4 regions of the Enterobacter cloacae complex sp. IR5418 genome follow, and region 2 is predicted to be linked to each of the others. Evidence: predicted binding sites of a transcription regulator. Region 2 holds the regulator's gene; each other region holds the start of a gene.
What was found. Region 2 encodes PurR, which represses purine synthesis genes. Its sites were predicted from a motif close to CANGCAAACGTTTGCNTG; they were not measured.
Positions count from the first base shown of each region.

Region 1: the regulator PurR is predicted to act here: its motif matches at 2,435-2,452, upstream of carA (glutamine-hydrolyzing carbamoyl-phosphate synthase small subunit).
Region 3: the regulator PurR is predicted to act here: its motif matches at 4,830-4,847, upstream of tusA (sulfurtransferase TusA).
Region 4: the regulator PurR is predicted to act here: its motif matches at 2,349-2,366, upstream of ACOTX7_RS01940 (nucleoside-specific channel-forming protein Tsx).

Region 1 covers NZ_JBMKHS010000003.1:100,870-107,944, reverse strand. The annotation lists gene carB (carbamoyl-phosphate synthase large subunit) at 1-1,049, opposite strand, end outside; gene carA (glutamine-hydrolyzing carbamoyl-phosphate synthase small subunit) at 1,068-2,216, opposite strand; gene dapB (4-hydroxy-tetrahydrodipicolinate reductase) at 2,671-3,492, opposite strand; gene ACOTX7_RS03830 (LacI family DNA-binding transcriptional regulator) at 3,625-4,632, opposite strand; gene ACOTX7_RS03825 (class I mannose-6-phosphate isomerase) at 4,822-6,564, shown strand; gene ACOTX7_RS03820 (PTS sugar transporter subunit IIA) at 6,567-6,995, shown strand; gene ACOTX7_RS03815 (PTS system mannose/fructose/N-acetylgalactosamine-transporter subunit IIB) at 7,006-7,075, shown strand, end outside.
Region 2 covers NZ_JBMKHS010000047.1:11,769-18,843, forward strand. The annotation lists gene ACOTX7_RS21965 (C40 family peptidase) at 1-373, shown strand, start outside; gene sodB (superoxide dismutase [Fe]) at 496-1,077, shown strand; gene ACOTX7_RS21975 (MFS transporter) at 1,115-2,281, opposite strand; gene ACOTX7_RS21980 (YnhF family membrane protein) at 2,443-2,532, opposite strand; gene purR (HTH-type transcriptional repressor PurR) at 2,830-3,855, shown strand; gene punR (DNA-binding transcriptional activator PunR) at 3,873-4,784, opposite strand; gene punC (purine nucleoside transporter PunC) at 4,898-6,082, shown strand; gene cfa (cyclopropane fatty acyl phospholipid synthase) at 6,381-7,075, shown strand, end outside.
Region 3 covers NZ_JBMKHS010000006.1:64,553-71,627, reverse strand. The annotation lists gene zntA (Zn(II)/Cd(II)/Pb(II) translocating P-type ATPase ZntA) at 1-1,013, shown strand, start outside; gene ACOTX7_RS07040 (TRAP transporter large permease) at 1,113-2,399, opposite strand; gene ACOTX7_RS07035 (TRAP transporter small permease) at 2,410-2,919, opposite strand; gene ACOTX7_RS07030 (TRAP transporter substrate-binding protein) at 2,932-3,903, opposite strand; gene tusA (sulfurtransferase TusA) at 4,528-4,770, opposite strand; gene ACOTX7_RS07020 (7-cyano-7-deazaguanine/7-aminomethyl-7-deazaguanine transporter) at 4,940-5,605, shown strand; gene ACOTX7_RS07015 (DcrB family lipoprotein) at 5,678-6,235, shown strand; gene ACOTX7_RS07010 (AI-2E family transporter) at 6,371-7,075, shown strand, end outside.
Region 4 covers NZ_JBMKHS010000002.1:52,917-59,991, forward strand. The annotation lists gene secF (protein translocase subunit SecF) at 1-1, shown strand, start outside; gene ACOTX7_RS01930 (VOC family protein) at 144-509, shown strand; gene ACOTX7_RS01935 (helix-turn-helix transcriptional regulator) at 520-1,200, shown strand; gene ACOTX7_RS01940 (nucleoside-specific channel-forming protein Tsx) at 1,326-2,210, opposite strand; gene ACOTX7_RS01945 (DUF3251 domain-containing protein) at 2,479-3,018, opposite strand; gene nrdR (transcriptional regulator NrdR) at 3,171-3,620, shown strand; gene ribD (bifunctional diaminohydroxyphosphoribosylaminopyrimidine deaminase/5-amino-6-(5-phosphoribosylamino)uracil reductase RibD) at 3,625-4,728, shown strand; gene ribE (6,7-dimethyl-8-ribityllumazine synthase) at 4,816-5,286, shown strand; gene nusB (transcription antitermination factor NusB) at 5,308-5,727, shown strand; gene thiL (thiamine-phosphate kinase) at 5,807-6,778, shown strand; gene ACOTX7_RS01975 (aldo/keto reductase) at 6,869-7,075, opposite strand, start outside.

The DNA of each region.
Region 1 (7,075 bases), on a different contig from region 2:
GGTTCGAAGGACGCTGGCGTGCGGCCACCGGTGATGTCGTTCATCAGCTCGTCAAGGGTGTAACCCACCGCCAGTTTCGCCGCCACTTTCGCAATCGGGAAGCCGGTGGCTTTGGAGGCCAGCGCGGAGGAGCGGGACACGCGCGGGTTCATTTCGATAACAATCAGACGACCGGTTTTCGGGTTCACCGAGAACTGCACGTTAGAGCCGCCGGTTTCCACGCCGATTTCACGCAGTACCGCCATCGAGGCGTTACGCATGATTTGATACTCTTTGTCGGTCAGCGTCTGAGCTGGCGCAACGGTGATGGAGTCGCCGGTGTGGATCCCCATCGCATCGAAGTTTTCGATAGAGCAGACGATGATGCAGTTGTCGTTCTTATCACGCACCACTTCCATCTCGTACTCTTTCCAGCCAATCAGCGATTCATCAATCAGCAGCTCTTTGGTTGGGGAGAGATCCAGGCCACGCTCGCAAATTTCTTCAAACTCTTCGCGGTTGTAAGCGATGCCGCCGCCGGTGCCGCCCATGGTGAAGGAAGGACGGATGATGCACGGATAGCCCACGTCAGCCGCGACGGCCAGCGCTTCTTCCATATTGTGCGCAATACCGGAACGTGCGGTATCAAGGCCGATTTTTTTCATTGCCACGTCGAAGCGACGACGGTCCTCTGCTTTATCAATCGCGTCGGCGGTGGCACCAATCATGGTCACGCCGAACTCTTCCAGCACGCCCTGACGCTCCAGCTCCAGCGCACAGTTCAGCGCCGTCTGGCCGCCCATGGTCGGCAGGACCGCGTCCGGGCGCTCTTTCTCGATAATTTTGCGTACCACTTCCCAGTGAATCGGCTCGATGTAGGTCGCATCAGCCATTTCCGGGTCGGTCATGATGGTTGCCGGGTTTGAGTTGACCAGGATGACGCGGTAACCCTCTTCACGCAGGGCTTTACATGCCTGCGCGCCGGAATAGTCAAATTCACAGGCCTGGCCGATGACAATCGGGCCAGCGCCAAGGATCAGGATGCTTTTTATGTCTGTACGTTTTGGCATGGTTTTCTCAGCTCCTGATTATTTAGCGGTCTTACGGTATTGCTCGATAAGTTCGATGAAGTGATCGAACAGCGGCGCGGCATCATGTGGGCCAGGGCTGGCTTCAGGGTGGCCCTGGAAGCTGAACGCAGGCTTATCGGTGCGATGGATACCCTGCAAGGTGCCATCGAACAGTGATTTGTGCGTCACGCGCAGGTTAGCTGGCATTGTCGCTTCATCCACAGCGAAACCGTGGTTCTGCGCGGTGATCATCACCGTGTTGTTATCGATGTCTTTCACCGGGTGGTTACCACCGTGGTGGCCGAACTTCATCTTGACGGTGTTCGCCCCGCTCGCCAGCGCCAGCAGCTGATGGCCGAGACAGATACCGAATACCGGGATATCGGTTTCGAGGAAGGACTTGATGGCGTCGATAGCGTAATCGCACGGCGCCGGGTCGCCCGGACCGTTAGAAAGGAAGATACCGTCTGGATTCATTTTCAGAACATCTTCCGCAGACGTTTGTGCCGGAACAACCGTCAGGCGGCAGCCGCGGTCAACCAGCATACGCAGGATGTTGCGTTTGGCGCCAAAATCGTAGGCCACCACGTGGAATGGCAGCTCGCTCTCTGGTTTCGCTTCCGGCAGGTCGCCTTCCAGCGTCCAGCTTCCCTGCGTCCAGCTGTAGGCTTCGGCGGTGGTCACTTCCTTCGCCAGGTCCATACCGTTCAGGCCCGGGAAGGCTTTCGCTTTTTCCAGCGCCAGCGTTGCATCAAGGTTATCCCCTGCGATGATGCAGCCGTTTTGTGCCCCTTTCTCGCGCAGCAGACGCGTCAGCTTACGCGTATCGATATCGGCAATCGCCACAATGTTATGGCGCTTCAGGTAAGAAGAGAGGTCTTCGGTGTTGCGGAAGTTGCTGGCAATCAGCGGCAGGTCGCGAATGACCAGGCCTTGCGCATGTACCTGAGAGGATTCTTCGTCAGCCGCATTGGTGCCGACATTGCCGATATGAGGATAAGTAAGAGTAACGATTTGGCGAGAATAGGAAGGATCAGTGAGGATTTCTTGATAACCGGTCATTGAAGTATTGAAAACGACTTCCCCAACCGCCGAACCCGTTGCCCCTATGGCCCGACCGATAAACTGGGTTCCGTCTTCCAGAACCAATAGCGCTGACTTAATCAAAACACCCTCCAGAGAATATTCACTCACTTTATTTGCATATTAATTCATAACCATGTCATGGATCAATGCAAATGTGTTGCCAGCGGATTTTTGGCAAACGGCGGCATTCTGGGGATTTGCCCGGTAAAAGTCAACTTAAAACGGATATTTTGTTTATTCTTTTGCAAGCCTGGCGGCTGGATTTCGAATTAAGCGGCAAAAAGATCATCTAAATCACCGTTGAAACCGCTTGCGTGCGCAGTTTAATAGAAATGAACGTCGAACGGGAATAAAAAGTGGACCAAACGGTCAAAATTTACAATTCAGCAACACAAAACGGAAGGAATAATGTCATTTTTAAGTACTTTAAGGCGATAAGTATTGCTAACGGATAAAATAAAAGGGCAATAAAATATTGCCCTATGCAATCAAGTGTTTACGACTGCAATAACCACATCACGATGGGTAATAACACTTACAAATCGTTGAGATTCAGGACATCTCGCATATCAAAAAGACCGTTAGACTTACCTTTTAGCCACAGAGCGGAGCGTACCGCTCCGTTTGCAAACGTCATGCGGCTGGATGCTTTATGCGTGATTTCGACTCTTTCGCCAATATCAGCGAACATGGCGGTATGTTCGCCGACGATATCTCCCGCGCGAACCGTAGCAAACCCAATGGTGCCAGGAACACGCTCGCCAGTGTGACCTTCGCGAGAATAGACCGCGATGTCTTTCAAATCTTTATCCATTGCATATGCAATCGCTTCGCCCATCGCCAGCGCCGTGCCTGACGGCGCATCGACTTTGTGGCGATGATGTGCTTCGACAATTTCAATGTCGGTATAGTCGCCCATCACCTTCGCCGCCTTCTCCAGCAGTTTCAGCATGACGTTAACGCCCACGCTAAAGTTTGCCGCAAAGACAATCGCAATCTCCGTGGACGCATCCTGAATGGCTTGCTTACCGGCCTCGTCAAAACCAGTGGTGCCAATTACCATCCCTTTACCGTACTGACGGCAAAACGCCAGGTGAGCCAGCGTACCTTCAGGCCGGGTAAAATCGATGAACACGTCAAAGTCGTCTTTCACGGCCTCAAGGCTGCTCTGCACGGTAACGCCCGTCTGACCTGCGCCCGCCAACTCGCCTGCATCGGCTCCCAAAAGCGATGAACCATCACGCTCCAGCGCCGCGCCAAGCGCTACGCCATCCATCTGTAGTGCCGCCTGAATCAGCTGACGGCCCATACGTCCACCCGCGCCCGCAATAGCGACGCGGATCTGTGCATCATGCATAGTTATTCTCTTACGTTAAAATGATGTAAATCGTTTTCAGATTAACCAGCCTTCGCTGAGGCCGCCACAGAAAACGCCGATAATTAGAAATTAATGATAAACAGGGAGAGATATCAGTGAAAGACATGATCGTCAGCGAAAACCGCATGATTCCCGCACGACCAGCGCAGGCGGCAGGATGATACGTTTGGCGGGTTCATCATTGCCCTGTATCCGGCTGTACAGTAACTCCCCCGCCTTACGACCAATCTCTTTCGCCGCCACTGATACGGTGGTCAATGCGGGCTGCACCAGAGCCGCTTCGGTAATATCATCAAAACCGACCAGCGCAAAATCGCGTCCCGGCTCACGGCCCATCTTGCGTAAGCTTTGCATCACTCCCAGCGCCACGACATCCTGATAGCAAATCGCCGCGCTGATGTGTGGATGCTCAAGGAGTAACGCCTCCGCCACGCGCGCACCGTCGCTTTGGCTGGCGTGTGAGGTTCTGATCCAGGCAGGATTCGGCGTCACGCCGTACTCAAGCAGCTTGCTGGTAAAGCCGCCAATACGCTGTGCCCGGGAGCCCGAATTCTGGCTCCCCCCGATGAACGCAATGTGCCGATGGCCCATTCTGAGCAGATGCTCCGTCGCCATCTGCGTGCCTAAGAAGTTATCCGTTCCGACAAAATCAAAATCTGGATCGTTCAGCGGGCGCACAACCATGATCGCCGGAATATTGCGCCGCTTCAGCCCCTCAAAAAAGGCCTGGGGCGTTTCCCGGGCCGCGCACAGCACCATACCACTAACGTTATTCCGCATCAGTGAATCAACAAATTTTTGCTGTCGCTCTGCCGATTCCTCGCTGTTCGCCAGAAAAAGCAGCAGCTCATGGCGCTCCATTTCATGACTTAGCCCTGCCGTCATCTCGCTGTAAAAAGGGTTGGTAATATCGTGCAAAAGCAGCCCGACCTGGTTACTGCGGCGGTTACGTAAATTGGCTGCCGTCTGGTTATAGACATAGCCGGATTCATCCAGCGCCTTCAGCACACGTTCGCGCGTGCTTTGCGAGATACGGCCTTTGTTGCAGAGCACCATCGAGACCGTCGCCGTTGACACGCCGGCGCGTTTCGCGACATCGGCCAGTGTAATTCCCGTCATGTTGTCTCCTTTCATCATCTCTACAGGTTAATCGAATAACCTGTTTTTTTGCATTTTTCCCTGTGAGACTCTTCACATTACCGCTGAGGATCTGGATGCGATTCGCATTTATGGCGGGTTAATCGCGTTAACCACTCTTCTCAAACACGGTTAATCGAATAACCTTAAATAACGATTACGGAGGATACAATGACAACCTACGACAAATTTCCCACGGTAGCGATAAAGGGATATGACGACAGCGCCTGGCAAGGCTGGGAGGCGATTACCCGCGTCCTTGAGGCAAAAACCCAACAGCGCAGCCGTACGGTGCTGGTGATGGATTGCTATCCGGGCGTGCGCATGACTGAGCTTGAAGAGAACGTGCTGCCGCGGCTACGTCCGACGCTGGCGATCAATGCCGAACAGGCGCGACGGGATGAAGGTGCCATCCATGAGATGCTGGCGCGCAACCTCACGGACGATCGCGTTTTTGGCGTACTCTCCTGCCACCAGCCTGGTGAGTTTTTCGATGCTGCGCGTCTGAAGACCTTACAGGAGCAGGTGAACCAGTGTACCGAGGGGCTGATTGTGATTTACGGACCCGGTGCGACGCTTGTCCATCCGGGTGATGTACTGGTGTATGCCGATCTGCCGCGCTGGGAGATCCAGCAGCGTATGCGCAGCGGCGAGATGGGAAACTGGGGCGCAGAGAATCAGCAGGAAGATATGCTTCGTCGCTACAAGCGCGCCTTTTTTATCGAGTGGCGCGTCTTCGACCGCCACAAAACGCCGCTGCTCAGGCGCACCGATTTTTTACTGGATACAACCCAGGCGAACCAGCCTGCGATGGTCAGCGGCGAGGCCTTGCGAGCCGGGCTGAAGCAAATTACCACTCAGCCTTTCCGCGTGGCGCCCTTCTTCGATCCCGGCGTCTGGGGCGGCCAGTGGATGAAACAGCAATTCGATCTCGATCCCTCTGCACCCAATTACGCATGGTGTTTTGACTGCGTGCCCGAGGAGAACAGCCTGTTACTGCGTTTTGGCGCAGTGCGGATCGAGATCCCCTCTCTGGATCTGGTTCTGCTTGAGCCTCGTGCTCTGCTGGGCGAGAAAGTTCACGCACGTTTCGGCGCAGAGTTCCCGATCCGCTTTGACTTCCTCGACACCATGGGTGGCCAGAATCTGAGCCTCCAGGTCCACCCCATTACTGAGTACATCCAGCAGCAGTTTGGGATGCACTATACCCAGGATGAGAGTTATTACATTCTGGAAGCCGAGCCGGGTGCCGTCGTCTATCTGGGGACCAAAACCGGTACCGACCCTGAGGCCATGATGGACGATCTCAGGCGCGCGGGTCGCGGTGAAAAACCGTTTAATGACGACCACTTCGTTAATCAGATCCCGGCGAAAAAGCACGACCATTTCCTGATCCCGGCAGGGACGGTGCACTGCTCCGGCGCGGGAACCATGGTGCTGGAGATCAGCGCTACGCCGTATATCTTCACTTTCAAACTGTGGGACTGGGGTCGCCTGGGCCTGGACGGGCTCCCGCGCCCGGTACACCTGGAACACGGTGAAAAGGTAATCGACTGGGAGCGCGACACGCAGTGGGTACATCAGCATCTGGTGAATCAGTTCGAACCTGTCGCGGAAGGAAACGGCTGGCGCGAAGAGCGTACTGGCCTGCACGAGCGTGAATTTATCGAAACCCGCCGCCACTGGTTTAGCGAACCCGTTGTGCATCACACCGGCGGCGGCGTAAATGTACTGAATCTGGTAGAGGGCGACGAAGCAATTGTCGACAGCCCAACCGGTGCATTTGAGCCGTTTACCGTTCATTACGCCGAAACCTTCATCATTCCGGCAAGCGTAGGTGAGTATCGCATTTCACCGTCCTCCCGTGCTTGCGGACAACCGCTTGCGACCATCAAAGCCTGGGTAAGGAGCTAACGATGATTCATTTTATTGTCGCTACTCACGGCCCATTAGCCACCGCGCTACTGGAGAGTGGCCGGATGGTGTACGGCGACCTTCCCAACGTACACGCCGTTTGCCTGACTGAACAGGCGGGAATAGAGGGCTTCCGGCAGGATTTCAGCGCCACGCTGAAAGCGGCAAGCGCCAACGCCGAAGGTGTGCTGGTGTTATGCGACATGCAAAGCGGCACGCCGTGGAACGTGGCCTGTGAAGCCGCGTTTACCCCTCTCACGCAGCCGCCGGTCGCCGTGGTGGCTGGCGTTAACTTCCCGATGCTGCTGCAAACCGACGAGGTGATGATGGCACGCGACGTTCATCATGCTGCCGCACAGCTTATCGAACTCACACTGCCGACGCTGGTACAGGCGAAACCGGCGGATACTGCACAGACAGACGATTTTTAAGGAGCCGCATATGAGTATTTCTTTTGTACGCATTGACGACCGCGTGATCCACGGGCAGCTCATTACGCGCTGGGCCAGGG
Region 2 (7,075 bases):
GATGGGGCAAATTGGTAAACCGTATCGCTGGGGTGGCACCTCTCCCCGCACTGGTTTCGACTGTAGTGGGCTGGTCTATTATGCCTATAAAGATCTGGTGAAGTTCCGCATTCCGCGCACCGCCAATGAGATGTACCATCTGCGCGACGCTGCGCCTGTAAACCGTGGCGAACTGCAAAATGGCGATCTGGTGTTCTTCCGCACCCAGGGTCGCGGCACGGCCGATCACGTTGGGGTATATGTGGGTAACGGTAAATTTATCCAGTCACCGCGCAGCGGCCAGGACATTCAGATCACCTCCCTCAGCGAAGATTACTGGGTGCGCCACTATGTGGGTGCGCGCCGCGTAATGACGCCAAAAACCATCCGCTAATCCCTGCCCTGCCGCCTCCGTGGCAGGGTAAGTTCCTCTTTTGCATACCCTTTCAATTTGCTATTCTGTCCTTGTTGTCTGTAGGGTTATTGGCAACGTATAAAACTATAAGGAGAGAAGCAATGTCGTTCGAATTACCTGCACTACCGTATGCAAAAGACGCCCTGGCCCCGCATATTTCTGCGGAAACCCTGGAGTACCATTACGGCAAGCATCACCAGACCTATGTCACCAACCTGAATAATCTGATCAAAGGTACCGATTTCGAAGGCAAAACGCTGGAAGAGATCGTGCGCAGTTCAGACGGTGGCGTATTCAACAATGCCGCTCAGGTGTGGAACCACACCTTCTACTGGCACTGCCTGGCACCGAATGCAGGCGGGGAACCTACCGGTGATCTGGCCGCAGCGATTAACGCCGCGTTCGGCAGCTTCGCGGATTTCAAAGCGAAGTTTACAGACGCCGCCGTTAAAAACTTTGGCTCCGGCTGGACCTGGCTGGTAAAAGAAGCCGATGGCAAACTGGCTATCGTATCCACCTCGAATGCGGGTACCCCTCTGACCACCCGCGCAACGCCGCTGATGACCGTGGACGTATGGGAACACGCCTATTACATTGATTACCGTAATGCGCGCCCGAACTACCTGGAACACTTCTGGGCACTGGTAAACTGGGAATTTGTTGCGAAGAACTTCGCCGCGTAAGAGACACGCAGAAGGGGCAGCCCTTCTGCGTTTTTGTTTATTCCGCCGTACACACCGCTTCAGGCTGTTTACGACCAGACATCATCACCAGCAGCAGTCCGAGTGCGGCAATGATTGCCCCCATCACCGGCACGAAGCTGTAACCCAAACCACCGGAGATCACCGCCCCGCCCGCTGCGGCCCCCAGCGCATTGCCCAGGTTAAACGCGCCGATATTAACGGACGAAGAAAGCCCCGGCGCTTCGTGCGCGACGCGCATCACGCGCATCTGCAACGGTGGCACGACGGCAAAGGTTGCGGCGCCCCACACCACCATGGCAATCGCAGCGCCCACTTCGTTACGCGCCAGCCACGGAATAGCGACCATGATGACAATCAGCAGGGTTAAGAAGCCTTTCAACGTCCCGCTGACGGAGCGGTCGGCAAATTTCCCGCCGAGATAGTTGCCAATCGAAAAACCGACGCCAATCAGCACCAGCATCGCGGTAACATAGAGTGGCGTTGCGTGGGTAATATCGTGCAGCACCGGGGAGATATAGGTATAAAGGGTGAACATCGCCCCCGCCCCCAGCACCGTGGTGAGCAGCGCGGAGAGCACCTGGGGACGCATCAGCACCGCCAGCTCCTTACGCACTTCCGGACGTTCTCCGGCACTCCCCTTTGGCAAAGAGAAGAACAGCGCGACCATGGCGACCACGCCCAGCACCGCGGTGGCGAGGAAAGACATACGCCAGCCGATGGCTTCTCCCAGCCAGGTGGCTGCCGGAACGCCGCCGATATTAGCGATCGTCAGGCCCATAAACATGGTGGCGACCGCACTGGCCTGCTTATGTTTTGGCACCACGCTGGCAGCAACAACCGAGCCCAGTCCGAAGAAGGCGCCATGGTTGAGGCTGGTCAGAATACGGGAAAGCATCAGCGTGGTGTAATCCGGCGAAATTGCGGAAAGCACATTTCCGAGAGTAAAAATTGCCATCAGGAAAATCAGCGCATTGCGGCGCGCACGGTGCGAAAGCAGCAGCGTCATCAGCGGCGCGCCCACCATCACGCCGATCGCGTAGGCGCTGATTAACATACCGGCCGCAGGGATAGAGACGTCCACCCCCCGGGCGATAACAGGCAGTAACCCCATTGGGGAAAATTCAGTGGTGCCAATCCCAAAAGCGCCAATCGCCAGGGCCAGCAGGGGAAAATTGATTTTCATGAATGAACTCCGGATGCCGTGTCCTGACACGACACAGAACTAAGAAGTCAAAAGCATGACATCAATCACAAAAAATGAGAAGTTAACATTTTGGCAAAAGATTTTTGCCGGAGAAGGAACAGTTGCAGAAAGAGAGGGAGAAGCGTCTCCCCCTGTGTAAATCAGTGCAGCGCAGCCGTTAATCCACCGGCGACGATAAGAGCAAGAACAACAATGGTGGTAAACAGCGAAAACTTCAGATCGGTACTCATCAATTTTTCTCCTTTTATTCACCCTACGAAAAGTGAGCTTGCTCATTTTTACACAGTTCAGGTCAAAAATCTTCCAGGATTTAAACGGATATCCACTTTACCTCTTCCCCTTTTCATCAAGATAGGACAAAATTCCACGCTAAATTTATTAGCGTACCGGCCACTGACCCCCTCCTGACGTCCTGTGTCGTTTTCCCGGCGTGTCGCAACTCATGTTTGCGTAATAAGGGTGAGAGAAGGCAAACGTTTACCTTCATATTTTTCAGGAGCTTAGGATATGGTCTGGAGTGACATTTAATGGCAACAATTAAAGACGTAGCAAAACGCGCAAACGTTTCCACTACAACCGTATCACATGTTATTAACAAAACGCGTTTTGTCGCTGAAGAAACACGTAATGCCGTCTGGGCGGCAATCAAAGAACTGCACTACTCGCCGAGTGCGGTCGCCCGTAGCCTGAAGGTTAATCACACCAAATCGATTGGCCTGCTGGCCACCAGCAGTGAAGCGGCCTACTTTGCTGAAATCATCGAAGCCGTAGAAAAAAACTGCTTCCAGAAAGGCTATACCCTGATTCTGGGCAACGCGTGGAACAACATTGAAAAACAGCGCGCTTACCTGTCGATGATGGCGCAAAAGCGCGTGGACGGTCTGCTGGTCATGTGCTCTGAATACCCGGAGTCGGTCCTTTCCATGCTGGAAGAGTATCGCCACATTCCAATGGTGGTGATGGACTGGGGCGAAGCCCGCGCAGACTTCACCGACTCCGTGATTGATAACGCCTTTGAAGGCGGTTACATGGCGGGGCGTTACCTGGTAGAGCGTGGTCACCGTGAGATTGGCGTGATCCCGGGGCCGCTGGAGCGTAACACCGGTGCTGGCCGTCTGGCCGGTTTCATGAAAGCGATGGAAGAGGCGCTGATCACCGTACCGGAAAACTGGATTGTTCAGGGCGACTTTGAGCCGGAGTCGGGCTATCGCGCCATGCAGCAGATCGTCTCCCAGCCACATCGCCCTACCGCGGTGTTCTGCGGCGGCGACATCATGGCGATGGGCGCGCTCTGCGCGGCAGATGAACTCGGCCTGCGCGTCCCGCAGGACATCTCGGTGATTGGCTATGACAACGTGCGCAACGCCCGCTTCTTTACCCCGGCGCTGACCACCATTCACCAGCCAAAAGATTCGCTGGGTGAAACGGCCTTCAATATGCTGATGGACAGGATCGTCAACAAGCGTGAACAGTCCCAGTCCATTGAAGTCCATCCGCGCCTGATTGAACGCCGTTCCGTTGCGGACGGTCCGTTCCGCGACTACCGTCGTTAATCCTTTTACGGGGTCAGCTATGCTGGCCCCCGTAACCACTCCCGGTTCAGCGTTTCGCTGTCACCCAGATAATCCAGCAGCCAGGCCATGGCGGGTGAGACGTCGTTTTGCTGCCACGTCAGACAGCACGCAGCATCCGGGAAGGGATTTTCCAGCGTCAGCGCCACCCACTCCCCCGCGTCGATGCGCGGACGCGCAAAATGCACCGGCACCATGCCAACACACAGCCCCGCGCTCAGACAGGTGGCTGACGACTCCCAGTCCGGCGCGACCACGCGGCGCTGATTATCCAGCAGCCAGGTAATGCGCTTGGGCAGCGAACGGGAAGTATCTTCCAGCACCAGCGAAGGCCAGTTGCGCAAGGTGTCATCGCTCAACGGCCCTTCCAGCGCCGCCAGCGGGTGATCGCGCGCGACTACGCAGGTCCAGCTCAGCATGCCCATGTCGCGAAACGCGTAGCGCCCACCAACCGGGATCGCCTGGGTTGCACCAATCGCCATCTCTGCCCTGCCGTCCGCCAGCGCGTCCCAGACGCCGTTGAACACTTCCTGCGATACACGCAGTTCGACGTCGGAAAAATGACGATAAAAATCGACGATCATCTGCCGGGTCCGTTCCGGCTTAACGATATTATCTACCGCGATTGAGAGATGCCCGCGCCAGCCGTTGGCGATCTGCTGACACTGCTCGCGGGTGATCTGCATTTTTTTGATAACAGACCGCCCTTCTTTCAAAAACCACGCTCCGGCAGGCGTGAGTTCTACATCGCGATGACGCCGCTCAAACAGCGGGACCGCCAGCCATGCTTCAAGCTGACGCACCGTATAGCTGATAGCCGAAGGAACGCGATGCAGCTCCTGGGCGGCACCGGTGAAGCTGCCGTTACGCGCCACGGCATCGACCACTTCAAGGGAATAATCTGACCACATCTTTTGCCTGCAAAATTTTTGAATGGACCCGCCAAATATTAGCGTTTCACAAGCCGCTTTGCACTCCCTACACTCTGCGCCAACGTACACCTGCCTCCTCAGGAGAATAAACAGTGCAACCCAGGAAAGGATTTTTAGTCTGGCTCGGCGGCTTAAGCGTGCTGGGCTTTTTGGCGACCGATATGTATCTGCCCGCGTTCGCCGCGATGCAGGAAGATTTGCAAACCCCTGCCGCCGCCATCAGCGCCAGTTTAAGCTTGTTCCTTGCCGGCTTTGCTTTTGCGCAATTGCTGTGGGGGCCGCTCTCGGATCGTTTTGGCCGTAAACCTGTCCTGTTGCTGGGGCTGGCGATTTTTGCCGTAGGCTGTCTGGGTATGCTGTGGGTCCGCGATGCCGCCTGGCTACTGGCGCTGCGCTTTATTCAGGCGGTCGGCGTCTGTGCCGCAGCGGTCACCTGGCAGGCGCTGGTGACCGATTATTATCCGGCCTCGCGCACTAACCGCATTTTCGCCACCATTATGCCGCTGGTTGGCCTGTCACCGGCCCTCGCCCCGCTGCTGGGCAGCTGGATCCTGGCGCATTTCGACTGGCAGGCCATTTTTGCCACGCTCTTTGCCATCACGCTGGTGCTCATGCTGCCCGCAATCGGGCTTAAACCAGCACATAAAAAAGAGACACATCCGGACGCGAAGCCCATTACTTTTACCACCTTACTGCGGGCAAAAGCCTATCGCGGTAACGTGCTGATTTATGCCGCCTGCTCTGCCAGCTTCTTTGCCTGGCTGACCGGTTCGCCGTTCATTCTGCATGATATGGGCTACAGCCCGGCGGCTATCGGCCTGAGCTACGTTCCACAGACCATCGCCTTCCTGGTGGGCGGTTATGGCTGTCGCGCCGCACTGCAAAAATGGGATGGCCAGCAGATGCTGCCCTGGTTACTGGTGCTGTATGCGTTAAGCGTGATTGCGACCTGGGGCGTAGGCTTTATTCCTGGCGCCGGGCTGGCAGAAATTTTGATTCCGTTCTGCGTCATGGCGATCGCGAACGGGGCCATCTACCCTATCGTTGTGGCCCAGGCGTTGCGTCCTTTCCCGCAGGCGACAGGCCGCGCTGCCGCGCTGCAAAATACCTTGCAACTTGGCCTGTGTTTCCTGGCCAGCCTCGTGGTCTCTGCGCTGATTGCCACACCGCTGCTCACCACTACCAGCGTGATGCTGGTTACCGTTGCGCTGGCAGGGCTGGGCTATCGCATGCAATCCTCTGCCCATCGCGCGCAGACAGAAACGTCGCACGCCTGATTGCATGGGAAATTATGTTAATAACCAGTGATTAGGTTGCTAACAATTTTCTGTTGAATCACCAAATTTTGCGGCCTATACTGAATTTGGTTCGATTAAATACGATAAATATTAAGTGTTAACGGGAGCCGGAGTGCTCCCGTTTTACCATGGAAGGCATTTCGGCAAGGGTCATCTCCCTTCCTCTGTTCTACGTCGGATATTAGCCTCACGGGCATTTACCGTGAGATTTCTCACAAACCAAAAAAGCGTCTACGCTGTTTTAAGGTTCTGATCACAGCAAGGTGATGGAGAAGCTATGAGTTCATCGTGTATAGAAGAAGTCAGCGTTCCGGACGATAACTGGTCCAGGATCGTCAGTGAACTGTTGGGACGTGCGGGCATTACGATTAATGGCGCATCCCCCTCCGATCCCCAGATCAAACATCCCGATTTTTTCAAACGCGTGTTACAGGAGGGATCGTTAGGGCTGGGTGAAAGCTATATGGACGGCTGGTGGGAGTGTGAGCGGCTGGATATGTTCTTCTCCAGCGTATTACGCGCCGGTCTTGAAAAACAGCTCCCTCGTCATTTCAAAGATACGTTACGTATCGCCTCCGCCCGCCTGTTCAATCTGCAAAGTAAAAAAAGGGCGTGGATCGTCGGTAAAGAGCATTATGACCTGGGCAACGATCTGTTCAGCCGTATGCTCGATCCTTTAATGCAGTACTCCTGCGGATACTGGAAAAAAGCGACCACCCTGGAAGAGGCGCAGCAGGACAAACTGCAACTGATCTGCGATAAATTGCAGTTACAGCCCGGTATGCGGGTGCTGGACATCGGCTGTGGCTGGGGTGGTCTTGCCTGGTTTATGGCGAAACATTTCGGCGTCAGCGTCGTCGGTGTCACCATTTCGGCTGAACAGCAGAAGATGGCGCAGGAACGCTGTCTGGGTCTGGATGTTGATATTCGGCTTCAGGACTACCGCGACCTGAACGAGCAGTTCGACCGCAT
Region 3 (7,075 bases), on a different contig from region 2:
GCTGTCCGTGCGCGCTGGTGATCTCCACCCCGGCGGCGATTACCTCGGGCCTGGCAGCAGCGGCACGTCGCGGGGCGCTGATTAAGGGCGGTGCGGCGCTGGAGCAGTTGAGCCAGGTTCAGCACATCGCCTTCGATAAAACCGGCACGCTGACGGTTGGTAAACCGCAGGTCACCGGCGTCTATCCGCAGGACATAAGTGAAGACGCACTGCTGATGCTGGCCGCCGCCGTGGAGCAGGGCTCCACTCACCCGCTGGCGCAGGCGATAGTGCGTGAAGCGCAGGAACGTGGGCTGAACATCCCTTCGGCAACCGCCCAGCGAGCGCTGGTCGGGTCAGGGATTGAGGCCGTCGTCGACGGCAAAAAAGTGCTGATCGCCGCGGCAGGTGCGTTCGCGGATCCACAGGTTGAGGCATTAGAGCAGGCCGGTCAGACGGTTGTTGCCGTGATGCAGGACGGCGTACCGATGGGCATGCTGGCGCTGCGCGATACCCTGCGTGACGATGCGAAAGACGCCATCAACGCGCTGCACAGGCTGGGCGTACAGGGCGTGATCCTGACCGGCGACAACCCGCGCGCGGCGGCGGCAATTGCTGGCGAGCTGGGGCTGGCGTTTAAGGCCGGGTTACTGCCTGCGGACAAGGTGCGTGCCGTAACGGAGATGAACGCGCACGCTCCGCTGGCGATGGTAGGCGATGGCATTAACGATGCCCCGGCGATGAAGGCTGCAATCATCGGCATTGCCATGGGCAGTGGCACCGACGTGGCGCTGGAGACGGCGGATGCAGCGCTGACGCACAACCGTCTGACCGGGCTGGCGCAGATGATAGATCTCGCGCGGGCGACGCGGGCCAACATTCGCCAGAACATCGGGATTGCGCTGGGCCTGAAGGGGATTTTCCTGGTCACCACGCTGCTTGGCATGACCGGCCTGTGGCTGGCGGTGCTGGCGGATACCGGGGCGACGGTGCTGGTGACGGCGAACGCGCTGCGGTTGTTGCGCCGTCGGTAAAAACGCCCGGTGGCGGCTACGCCTTACCGGGCCTACAACATCTCCGAACCGTAACCGTAGGCCGGGTAAGGCGTAGCCGCCACCCGGCATAAAACGGCGTCACTGCATCCCTAACACCCCCGGCAACCATAATGAAATCGCCGGAATATAGGTAATCATCCCCAATATCACCAGCAATATGCCGTAAAACGGCAGCATCGCGCGCACAACGTGCTCGATCTTCTGCTTACTCACCGCGCTCGCCACGAACAGCACCGACCCGACCGGCGGCGTGATCAACCCAATCCCCAGGTTAACCATCATGATCATCCCAAAATGCACCGGGTCGATCCCCAGCGCATTGGTCACCGGCAGCAGCACCGGGGTCAGGATCAGAATGATCGGCGCCATGTCCATCAGCGTGCCAATCAGCAGCAGCATGATGTTGAGGTACATCAGGATCACGTATTTGTTATCGGACAGCGAGGTGAAGAATTCGGTAATGCGCATTGGCAACTGCATGTAGGTCATCACTGCGCCAAACGCCGCCGCAAAGCCAATCAAAATCATCACGATGGTGACGGTTTTCACCGTGCGGCACATCAGCTTCGGCAGTTCATTCCATTTGTAGTCGCGGTAGATGAACATGGTGACGAAGAACGCCCACAGGCAGGCCACGGCGGCAGATTCAGTGGCGGTAAATATCCCGGACAAGATCCCGCCGAGGATAATCACCACCGTCATTAGCCCCCACAGGGCATCCAGCACAATTTTCAGCGCCTGCCTGAAAGGGATTTTATCTCCCTTCGGATAACCGCGCTTGCGGGCGAAGCACAGGCAGAGGGCCATCAACCCCATACCCAGCAGCAGGCCCGGCAGCACGCCCGCAATAAACAGCGTGGCGATGGAGACTGTGCCCCCTGCCGCCAGCGAGTAAATCACCGAGTTGTGGCTGGGTGGGATTAAAATCGCCTGCACCGACCCGCTCGCTGTGACCGCCGCCGCGTATTCGCGCGGATAGCCCTTCTTCTCCATCTCCGGGATCATCACGCTGCCGATGGACGCCGTATCCGCCACCGACGAACCGGAAATCGCGCCGAAGAACGTCGAGGCGACAATGTTCACCAGCGACAGCCCACCACGAATGAAGCCCACAAAAATGTACGCGAAATTGACCAGCCGTCGGGCAATCCCCCCTTCCGCCATGATCGCCCCGGCAAGAATGAAGAACGGGATCGCCAGCAGGGTAAATTTATTGACCCCGCTGGTGATCTGGATCATCAGTGCTTCCAGCGGGAGGTCAATCCACAGCGCACCCGCCACGGCGCTTAAGCCCACGGCGAAGGCCACCGGCATCCCCAGCGCCAGCAAAATGGCGAGGGTGAATAACAAAACAAAAGCATCCATTGTTCACCCCTTAAGTGTGATTGCCGATCAGCACGACCGGACGGTTTTCCTGTGAGCCAAACAGCAGGCGTTCAAGCACAAACAGGATCAGAATGGCCGACCCGACAGGCAGCGGCAGATAGCTTTCGCCGGAGGTCAGGAGCGGAAACTCCGCCACCGGCTGTTCCCAGAGTTCGACGCACAGCCAGTAGCTGTACCAGCACATCAGGCCAGAAATCAGCAGCATCAGCAGATCCACCACCCGCGCGCACAGGGTTTGCAGCGATGCGGGCAGACGGTCGGTGAGCATGTTGACCGCAATATGCGACCCGGCGCGGTAACTGACCGCCGCGCCGATGAAGGTAAACGTCACCATGCAGATAATGGCGATCGGTTCCGGCCAGGATTCGCCGCGATTGAGCACGTAGCGAGAGAAGATGCCGATGGGGATCACAATCGTCATCACCAGCAGCGAGAGACCCGCCACCGCCATGGCGAGCAGGTACAGACGGTCCATCCACTTCAGGTAGAGTTCGGACATACGTACTCCGGCTTACTGAACGTCAGCGATGGCTTTCATCAGATCCTGATGCTTATCGCCATACTGCGCGCGCACCGGCTCTGTCGCCTTGATAAACACCGCTTTATCGATATCGTGGAACTGCACGCCACCGGCCTTCATTTTGGCCAGCGCCTGGGCGTTATAGTCGTTCCACAGCTTGCGCTGCTCGATCTGCGCTTCGCGGGCCAGCGTCAGGATCTTTTGCTGTTCGTCAGCGCTCAGTTTGTCCCACTTCACTTTGGAGTAGAGCAGCATTTCCGGGGTGATGAAGTGGCCGCTCAGCGTGTAGTTTTTGGCGACCGGCATGTAGTTATGGGCGATAAAGGTTGGCGGGTTGTTCTCCGCACCGTCGATCACGCCGGTCTGCATGCCGCTGTACACCTCGCTGACGCCCATCGCGATCGCGTTGGCCCCCATCGCTTTCAGCGTGGCCAGTGCCACCGGGCTACCCTGCACGCGAATTTTCTTCCCTTTCAGATCGTCCGGCTTCAGGACAGGCTCTTTGGTGATCAGGTTGCGGGTGCCGGAATCCATCCAGCCGAGGAAGACCAGGCGGGATTTTGGGTTCGCGGTGAGTTTGTCGCCGATCTGCTTGCCAATATCCCCGTCGATTACCTTGTGCATGTGGTCTTCATCGCGGAACACGTAGGGCAGCGTAAACACTTCGATATCCGGCAGGATGGCAGCTACCGGCGCCATAGAGACGCGGATCATATCAATCGCCCCCATCTGCGCCTGCTCAATCATCTGCTTTTCATCCCCCAGCACGCCGCCGGGGAAGACCTTAATCTCCAGCTTGCCATCGGTTTGTTGTTTGAGTTTTTCACCCATGTGCTGAACCGCCACCACGTTCGGGTAGCCTTCAGGATGCACATCGGCGGCTTTAATGGTTTGCGCGGAGACGGTGCAGGCAAAAGCAGACAGGCACAGAGCGGCCAGTAACGGCTTGAGGGTCGTTTTCATTGAGTCAACTCCAGGGTAGTGAGATAAGCGTTAAAACGGTGTTTTAGTTTTTGACGTTTAAAAAATAGACTACGGCTGGAAAAGAGAGGGTGAAGCGCCTCACAAAAAGCGCGAAATTTTGAAACGATGGTTTAGAAAGGTTTCTCCCTCTCCTCGTGGGAGAGAGTACCCCAGTAATTTAAAAACAAAAGCTATAACGTTGCCTCAGAATAACTAAGGGCTTTCAGCGATGCCTCGGTCCGGCTGTAAATCGCTGAGGCGTTTCCTGTAGGCCGGGGCGAGGCGCAGGGATGCGCCGAGAGGGCGGGCTTTACAGGGATGTTACCTCCGCCCGTCCCCGATAAGCCGGAAGGAATAAGCCGAAGGCACCGCGAAGCGGCGATTTACCGCCGGAAGCCCGGGTCGCCAGGGTGGTGGCGACTGAGCCACCCTGGCACGTTCACCGCTCATGTCGTGACAGAGTAGCAAGGAACATAAAGTGAACGGAATGACCACCAGAGCCGTATGTTCCCCCTCACCCCAGCCCTCTCCCTCAAGGGAGAGGGGGCCGTCTGTGCAGGCATTATTTAGTGGGGAACCCTCAGCCCCGTAGGAGAGGGTCGGGATGAGGGCGTCAGGCCACACTTACCCCTTACGAATCAAATACCGGTACGGCAGGGTTTCGGTTTGCTGCGCCACCAGTTCATGTTCCATAAAGGTGCAAAAACCGGGAATATCGCGGGTGGTGGCCGGATCATCTGCGACGATCAGCAGCGTTTCGCCGCTCTGCATGTTACGGACGGTTTTACGCACCATCATTACCGGCTCCGGGCAACGGAGGCCCTGAGCATCAAGCGTGTGGTCTGGGCTGGAAAACAGGTCGGTCATTTTCTTCTCGTTCAGGTAAAAACGGCTGTAGTTTACGCCCCGCTATCGCCAATGCAAACCAGGTTAACGATTGCGTGAAAATTAGCCATTGCAAAGTGTCGCCAAAGCAGTATCATGCGGCGGCTTTATTGGGTTCCCTCACCCCAAATATTAATCAAAAAGGTACAATATGAACTCCTTTACACAATCGCAGCGCGTCAAGGCGTTGTTCTGGCTTTCGCTATTTCATCTGCTGGTGATCATCTCCAGTAACTATCTGGTACAGCTCCCCATCTCCATTTTTGGTTTCCATACCACCTGGGGCGCGTTCAGTTTCCCGTTTATTTTCCTCGCGACGGATTTAACCGTGCGCATCTTTGGCGCACCGCTGGCGCGGCGGATTATTTTTGCGGTGATGATCCCGGCACTGTTTGTCTCCTACGCTATCTCCTCGCTGTTTTACATGGGCAGCTGGCAGGGCTTCGACGCGCTGATGCATTTCAACCTCTTCGTCGCGCGTATTGCCGCCGCCAGCTTTATGGCCTATGCCCTGGGGCAGATCCTCGACGTTCACGTCTTTAACCGCCTGCGTCAGAATCATCGCTGGTGGATGGCACCGACGGCATCCACGCTGTTCGGTAACGTGAGCGATACGCTGGCCTTCTTCTTCATCGCCTTCTGGCGCAGCCCGGACGCCTTCATGGCAGAACACTGGATGGAAATTGCTCTGGTGGACTACGCCTTTAAGGTGCTTATCAGCCTGGTTTTCTTCCTGCCGATGTACGGTGTGCTGTTGAATATGCTGCTGAAAAGGCTGGCAGATAAATCTGAAATCTCCGCATTGCAGGCAGGTTAAGGGTTCGCTTTATCAGTTGTGATAAGATGAACGAATGAGCCGTTATGGCCGTTTATCGAAAGGAAGAAGTCAATGCGCAATCTGGTTAAATATGTCGGGATTGGCCTGCTGGTTGTTGGCCTTGCAGCCTGTGATAACAGCGACACCAAAACGCCTGCTCAGGGCGCGTCAGCAGAAAGCAACGCCACCGGTCAGCCGGTAAGCCTGATGGATGGCAAACTCAGTTTCTCTCTGCCCGCAGACATGACCGACCAGAGCGGTAAGCTGGGCACCCAGGCGAACAACATGCACGTCTATTCCGATGCCACCGGCCAAAAAGCGGTGATTGTGATTGTCGGTGACGATACCAGCGAAGATCTGGGCGTGCTGGCTAAACGTCTGGAAGATCAGCAGCGCAGCCGCGACCCGCAGCTTCAGGTGGTCACCAACAAGTCTGTTGAACTGAAAGGCCACACGCTGCAACAGCTGGACAGCATCATCTCTGCCAAAGGCCAGACCGCGTACTCCTCCGTTGTGCTCGGCAAAGTCGATAATAAATTGCTGACCATGCAGATCACCCTGCCGGCAGATAATCAGCAGAAAGCGCAGACCGCCGCTGAAAACATCATTAACACCCTCGTGATCCAGTAATCGTTCACCAGGCTACCGTGGCCTCCGGCGCTTGCGTCGGGGGCCATTTTTTTGCCACGACTTTCAGACTAACACTCCAGACGAAGCCCATCCGGCGCACTACAATTAACACGCCCCCCGGAAAAAGGAATTCTTATGACTGCCAGCCCGCCCGATAAAGCCGGACTTCATATTTTATTAAAACTTGCCTGCCTGGTGGTTATCCTGGCGGGTATCCACGCGGCGGCGGATATCATTGTTCAGCTTCTGCTGGCACTGTTTTTCGCCATTGTGCTCAACCCGCTGGTGACATGGTTTTTACGCCGGGGCATCAGCCGCCCGGTTGCCATTACCATTGTGGTGATGGTGATGCTGGTTGTTCTGACGGCGCTGTTCGGCGTGCTCGCCGCCTCGCTGAGCGAATTTTCCACCATGCTGCCGCAGTACAATAAAGAGCTGACGCGTAAGCTGGTCGATCTCCAGCGCATGTTGCCGTTCGTGAATCTGCATATTTCACCGGAACGGATGCTGCGCCGAATGGATTCCGAGAAAGTCATGACCTACGCCACCACCCTGATGACCGGGCTTTCCGGGGCGATGGCCAGCATTCTGCTGCTGGTAATGACGGTGGTGTTTATGCTGTTCGAAGTACGCCACGTGCCGTATAAACTGCGTTTTGCCCTGAACAATCCGCAGATCCACATTGCCGGTTTGCACCGCGCGCTGAAGGGTGTCTCTAAATACCTGGCGCTGAAAACCCTGTTAAGCCTCTGGACCGGCGTGATCGTCTGGCTGGGGCTGGTACTGCTGGACGTGCAGTTCGCGCTGATGTGGGGCGTGCTGGCGTTTTTACTGAACTAC
Region 4 (7,075 bases), on a different contig from region 2:
AGCCGACGTTTAGCGCGTTATTGAAATCCCGGTCTGTTGACCGGGGTTTTTTTTATCTGCTCCTGACAAACACTCCTGACAGTATGCTGTCAGGAGCCCTGTCGTAGACTCCTTCTGAACCCAAACAACAGGCAGGAGGATGTATGAAAAGCGTAATTAACTGGTTTGAAATTCCGGTCTCGGATATGGATCGCGCCATTAAATTTTATGAGCCGGTGATGCAGCTCGCGCTGCGTCGCGAGAAGATGGACTGTGCGGAGCTGGCCGTTTTCCCGCATGAGGATCCGTATACCGGCGGGGCGCTGGCAAAATTTGACGGCATTACACCGTCTTTGCAGGGCGCTATTATTTACCTGCATACTGACAATCTGGCGGCTACGCTCGATCGCATTGCCTCTGCGGGCGGCGAGTGTGTGTTTGGCCCGCTGGAACTGCCGCAAGGCATTGGCACTATAGCCCTGTTTACCGACAGCGAAGGTAATCGCGTCGGCCTCCATCAACCGGTATGAGAGTAAACCGATGACCCGACGCGCTGACCGTTTGTTCCAGATTGTGCAGATCCTGCGGGGCAGGCGTCTGACAACGGCAGCGCATCTGGCGGAAAGGCTTGGCGTGTCCGAGCGCACGGTGTACCGCGATATCCGCGACCTGTCGCTTTCCGGCGTGCCGGTGGAAGGCGAGGCGGGAAGCGGATATCGGCTGATGTCGGGTTTTGATTTACCGCCGCTGATGCTGACCAACAAGGAGTCCGAGGCGCTGATGGTGGCGATTCGCCTGCTCAAAACCTGGGGCGGGGAATCGCTGTCGCGCGAACTGGAGTCGGCTCAGGAGAAAGTGCTGGCGATCCTGCCAGAAGAGAGCCGCCGCAAAGCTGAACAGACGCGGATTTACGCGCCGGATATTGCCCTTCAGCCACACTCCCGTAGTGGTTTCGACGTGATCCACCAGGCAATTTCTGCCCTGCGTGTGCTGGCGCTGCACTACCGGGATGAAGCCGGGCAGTTAACCTGGCGTGAGGTTCAGCCGCTGGGGCTGTTCTTCTGGGGAGAGCACTGGCTGCTGGCGGCATGGTGTGAGCGGCGCGATGACTACCGCTGTTTCCGTCTCGACCGGTGTTTGCATATTACGCTGACGGAAAGACGCTTTAGCGAAAGCGCGGACAGATCTTTGGCGGATTTTTTGCGCAAGGTGAAGCAGTAAAAAGCCAGCGCCTGAGCTGGCTTATGCGCCGGGTGGCGCTTCGCTTACCCGGCCTACAATTTGCGACGTTATCGGGTTTTGTAGGCCGGGTAAGGCGAAGCCGCCACCCGGCACTCAACGCTGGATTAGAAGTTGTAACCCACGACCAGGTAACCACCCCAACCGGTAGAACGGACGCTGAAGTCGCCGTTGCCGAAGTTCAGGCTGGCGTCGTCGTTCCACTGACCACCGTTGTGCCAGTAACGCGCAACAACAGAGTAGTGCCAGTGATCGTAGTTCAGCGCCAGGATGTGGCTGGACGCGATAGAATCATTGGTGCGCGCTTTCTTACCGTTCAGGTCACGGAAGTCGTTATCGCCCAGGTCTGAGCCCCAGTCAAAGTTGGTGAAGCCGATATAGCTCAGGTTGCCGCCCCACAGCTGGGTGATTGGCACGAAGTATTTCACTTTGAAACGGTAGCCGTCCCACTCGTTCTCGTTCGCGGCGCCGTAGTTCTGCCACTGGTATTTTGCGTAGACGTTCATGGACAGGCTCATCGGCAGGCCAGTCTCAATGTCTGTACCCAGACCCATATACCAGGTGCTCTGACGACCAGACTTATTGCGGCCCATGTCGTAGATATAGTTGTTCGCGAAATACCACTCTTTGAACGGACCAAACGCCAGGCTGGTACCGGTCAGTTTGTCGATGGAGAAGCGCGGTTCGATCTCCATGAACAGTGGGGAGCCGTGGTTCCAGATACCTTTCGCATCGGTGTTACCGCCGAAGAATACCGGTGCGTCCATGTAACCGTAGAAATCAAACCAGTCTTTTTTAGCGAACGCTTCGTACTCGAGGTAAGTATCGTTACGGATCTGTGGTCCGAAACGGGTGTGGTAGCTGCCTACCACGTTAACGCTCTGGTGCCACCAGTCGGAGAGGTATTGTGGTTTGTCGTTTTCCGCTGCGTTAACAGTGAAAGAGGAGGACAGTGCCAGAACTGCACCGGCTGCGAGTAATGTTTTTTTCATAATCATGCCACTGATTGAAATTCCCTTCCGGGAGTGAAAAATGCGCGAATTGCGTTTCTAAATATTTCGTGTTTCTGCGGAGCCTATTATAGGAATCCTTGCTCACAAAAATATGTGTTGTTTCACATATCGCTCACACACGTAATCGATTGCGTTCACGTTTGCGTACTTTAGACGGGCGGGATTGTAGCGGCAATCATTTATGTTGCCAATCCATACGAAATGTAAATGTTAGCGGAGTGACATTTCACTCCGCTAAAAGGGAGGGTTATTGCGCGGCGGGTTGAATGTCGTGAATGCGGATAAAGCCCAACTGTTCTGGCGTGAGTCCGCTCAGCTGGATCGGGATATCAACATCGCTCGGCGCCAGCGTGCTGGCAGGGGCGGTGAAAAGCTGATTCTTCACGTTCACTTCCTGGTAGTTCTCCGTGGTGCCCTGAATCTGGCCCCACTCTACGGTGCCGCTGAACGCGGGAAGCGGATCGTTGGATTCACCCTGAATGCGTAATGTTGCGCGAGTACCATCGGCATTCGCTGCAACATTCACCAGAGACATCTTTAACGTACCAATCTGGCTGTTCAGGCGCGCGGGCGTATTTGCGCCTGGCAGTAAATAAACGCCATTGCTGGATTTCGCATTAAGCGCGTTCTGCTGGGTGATCTTCACGGTTTCTTTGTTAAGTTTGTCCATCGCCATGTTCAGCGTATTTACGCTTTGTTTCATCTCGCGGACTTCACTTTGCTGTGCGCAGGCGCTGAGCGTGAACAGGCTCCCCACCAGCACTATTTTCAGGTAACGTCTTGTCATTGCGTTTAATTCCTTGAAATCACAGATTGCTGCAATGGTAGACAGGATAGTGCCCCCAGGCATAGATCCTTTGTCTCAAAAAGCTCTTCCTTTGTTGTCGGGCCAGTTCAGGGTAAAATAGAAATCAGTTAACCAGATAACAGGGACATCGTATGCATTGCCCATTTTGCTCCGCTGTGGATACCAAAGTCATCGACTCGCGTCTTGTAGGCGAAGGGTCTTCCGTGCGCCGTCGTCGGCAGTGTCTGGTGTGCAACGAGCGTTTCACCACCTTTGAGGTGGCAGAGCTGGTAATGCCGCGCGTGGTAAAAAGTAACGATGTGCGCGAACCGTTCAATGAAGAAAAACTGCGTAGCGGGATGCTCAAGGCGCTGGAAAAACGGCCCGTCAGCTCCGATGACGTCGAAATGGCGTTAAACCATATCAAATCTTATCTGCGGGGGTTAGGTGAGCGGGAAGTGCCGAGCAAAATGATCGGCAATCTGGTGATGGAACAGCTGAAAAAGCTCGATAAAGTCGCCTATATCCGCTTCGCCTCCGTTTATCGCAGCTTCGAAGACATCAAAGAGTTTGGCGAAGAGATCGCCCGCTTACAGGATTAAGCTCATGCACGATGAGATGTACATGGCGCGCGCCATGAAGCTGGCGCAGCGCGGTCGGTTTACCACTCACCCTAACCCCAATGTCGGGTGCGTCATTGTTAAAGATGGCGAGATTGTGGGGGAAGGTTTTCACTATCGCGCAGGCGAGCCGCATGCTGAAGTGCATGCCCTGCGCATGGCGGGTGAGAAAGCGCGTGGCGCGACGGCCTACGTAACGCTGGAGCCATGCAGCCATCACGGACGTACGCCACCGTGCTGTGAAGCGTTGATTGCGGCGGGCGTCTCGCGCGTTGTTGCCGCCATGCAGGATCCCAACCCGCAGGTGGCGGGCCGCGGGCTGTATCGTCTGCAACAGGAGGGGATCGACGTCAGTCACGGCCTGATGATGCAGGATGCGGAAGCCATCAACAAAGGCTTCCTGAAGCGCATGCGCACCGGCTTCCCGTTTATCCAGCTTAAGCTTGGCGCGTCACTGGATGGCCGCACGGCGATGGCGAACGGCGAAAGCCAGTGGATCACCTCGCCGCAGGCAAGGCGCGATGTGCAACGTCTGCGCGCGCAAAGCCATGCTATTCTCACCAGCAGTGAAACGGTGCTGGCTGACGATCCGGCCATGACCGTGCGCTGGGATGAGCTGAATGCCGATACCCAGGCACTTTATCCGCAGGAGAATCTGCGTCAGCCGCTGCGCATTATTATTGATAGCCAGAACCGCGTGACGCCAGAGCACCGTATCGTGCAGCAGCCGGGTGAAACCTGGATTGCCCGCACCAAAGAAGATACGCGCGACTGGCCGCAAGGCGTACGCAGCATTATGGTGCCGGAGCATAACGGACATCTGGATTTAGTGGTGCTGATGATGTTGCTCGGCAAACAGCAGGTCAACAGCATCTGGGTCGAAGCCGGTCCGACGCTCGCCGGTGCGCTGCTCCAGGCGGGGCTGGTGGATGAGCTTCTCGTCTACGTTGCGCCTAAACTATTAGGTTACGACGCGCGCGGCCTGTTTGTGCTGCCCGGCCTTGAAAAACTGGCCGACGCGCCGCAACTCTCATTCAGCGAGATCCGTCCGGTAGGTCCGGATGTCTGCCTCCATTTAACGACAGCGTAATTGCTCCTGAAATAGGGAAGCAGTGCGCAAAGTATTATGATAAAATCCGCCCCCCTGCGGGGCCAAATGAACCCGTAAAGGAAGAGTATGAACATTATTGAAGCTGCTGTAGCTACCCCGGACGCTCGCGTCGCCATCACCATCGCGCGTTTCAACAACTTCATCAACGATAGCCTGCTGGAAGGTGCGGTTGACGCCCTGAAACGTATCGGCCAGGTTAAAGATGACAACATTACCGTCGTTTGGGTACCAGGTGCTTACGAACTGCCACTGGCAGCGGGCGCGCTGGCGAAAACCGGTAAATACGACGCGGTGATTGCGCTGGGTACTGTTATTCGTGGCGGCACTGCGCACTTCGAATACGTTGCGGGCGGTGCAAGCAATGGTCTGGCGCACGTTGCACAGGATGCTGAAATTCCTGTTGCGTTCGGCGTACTGACTACCGAAAGTATTGAACAAGCCATCGAACGTGCTGGCACCAAAGCCGGTAACAAAGGTGCAGAAGCTGCACTGACCGCGCTTGAAATGATCAATGTATTGAAAGCCATTAAGGCCTGATTTTTTTGTAAGGGGAATTCCGTGAAACCTGCTGCTCGTCGCCGCGCCCGTGAATGTGCCGTTCAGGCGCTTTACTCCTGGCAGTTGTCCCAGAACGACATCGCTGATGTTGAATACCAGTTCCTGTCAGAACAGGACGTGAAAGACGTTGACGTTCTGTACTTCCGTGAACTGCTGTCGGGAGTGGCGACTAATAGCGCGTATCTCGATGGTCTGATGAAGCCATACCTGTCCCGTCTGCTCGAAGAGCTGGGCCAGGTCGAAAAAGCAGTGTTGCGTATCGCGCTGTTTGAGCTGTCAAAACGTGATGATGTGCCGTACAAAGTGGCCATCAACGAAGCGATCGAACTGGCGAAAACCTTCGGCGCTGAAGACAGCCACAAGTTTGTTAACGGCGTGCTGGATAAAGCCGCACCTGCGATCCGTCCCCACAAAAAGTGATCCGCAAACCGGAGTCCTGCATTGCCGTATCGGCAGTGCAGGACTCCGGTTTTTTCTTTTATTTGCTGAGGCATAACGTATGGCATGCGGCGAATTCTCCCTGATTGCCCGTTATTTCGACCGTGTCAGAACCTCTCGTCTTGATGTTGAAACCGGCATTGGCGATGACTGTGCACTTCTCAATATTCCTGAAAAACAGACGCTGGCAATCAGCACCGACACCTTAGTGTGTGGGCGTCATTTCCTGCCCGATATCGATCCCGCTGACCTGGCGTATAAGGCGCTGGCGGTCAACGTCAGCGATCTGGCGGCAATGGGCGCCGACCCGGCCTGGCTGACGCTGGCTCTGACGCTGCCGGAGGTGGATGAAGCCTGGCTTGAAGCCTTCAGCGATGCGCTGTTTGAACAGCTGAATTATTACGATATGCAGCTGATTGGCGGCGATACCACTGCCGGTCCGCTCTCGATGACCCTGGCGATCCACGGCTATGTGCCTGCCGGGCGCGCGCTCAAACGCTCGGGCGCAAAACCGGGCGACTGGATCTATGTCACCGGTACGCCGGGGGACAGCGCGGCAGGGCTGGCGATCCTTCAGAACCGTTTAGCGGTTGAAGATGCTGACGATGCGGCGTACCTGGTGAAACGCCACCTGCGACCCACGCCGCGTATTTTGCACGGTCAGGCGCTGCGCGAGCGGGCCAGTTCGGCTATCGATCTGTCTGACGGGCTGATCTCCGATCTTGGTCATATTCTGAAAGCCAGCGGCGTGGGTGCGCGCATCGATCTGGATCTGTTCCCCCTGTCAGAGCAGCTGCTTCGCCATGTCGGGCCTGAACAGGCGCTGCGCTGGGCGTTATCCGGTGGGGAAGATTATGAGCTGTGCTTTACCGTTCCCGAACTGAATCGCGGGACGCTGGATGTGGCGTTAGCGCATCTGGGGGCGAAATTTACCTGTATCGGGCAGGTGATGCCGGAAAGTGAAGGGCTGCTGTTTGTCCGCGACGGCGCCCCGGTTACGCTTGACTGGAAAGGGTACGATCACTTTGGGTGAGTGTATTGCCGGGTGGCGCTGCGCTTACCCGGCCTACAAATAGGGTGCGATCGTAGGCCGGGTAAGGCGAAGCCGCCACCCGGCAAGTGTTTACTTAAACCCAACCACCGGATGCTGCTGATACGGCGTTTCCAGCTCGGCAATCTGCTCCGGCGTCAGCGATAAATCCACCGCACTCAACAACTCATCCAGCTGTTCTTCCCGCGATGTGCCCACAATCGGCGCGGCGACACCGCGCTTGCTCAGCAGCCACGCCAGCGCCACCTGCGCGCGCGTTGCACCGATATCGTCGGCAAT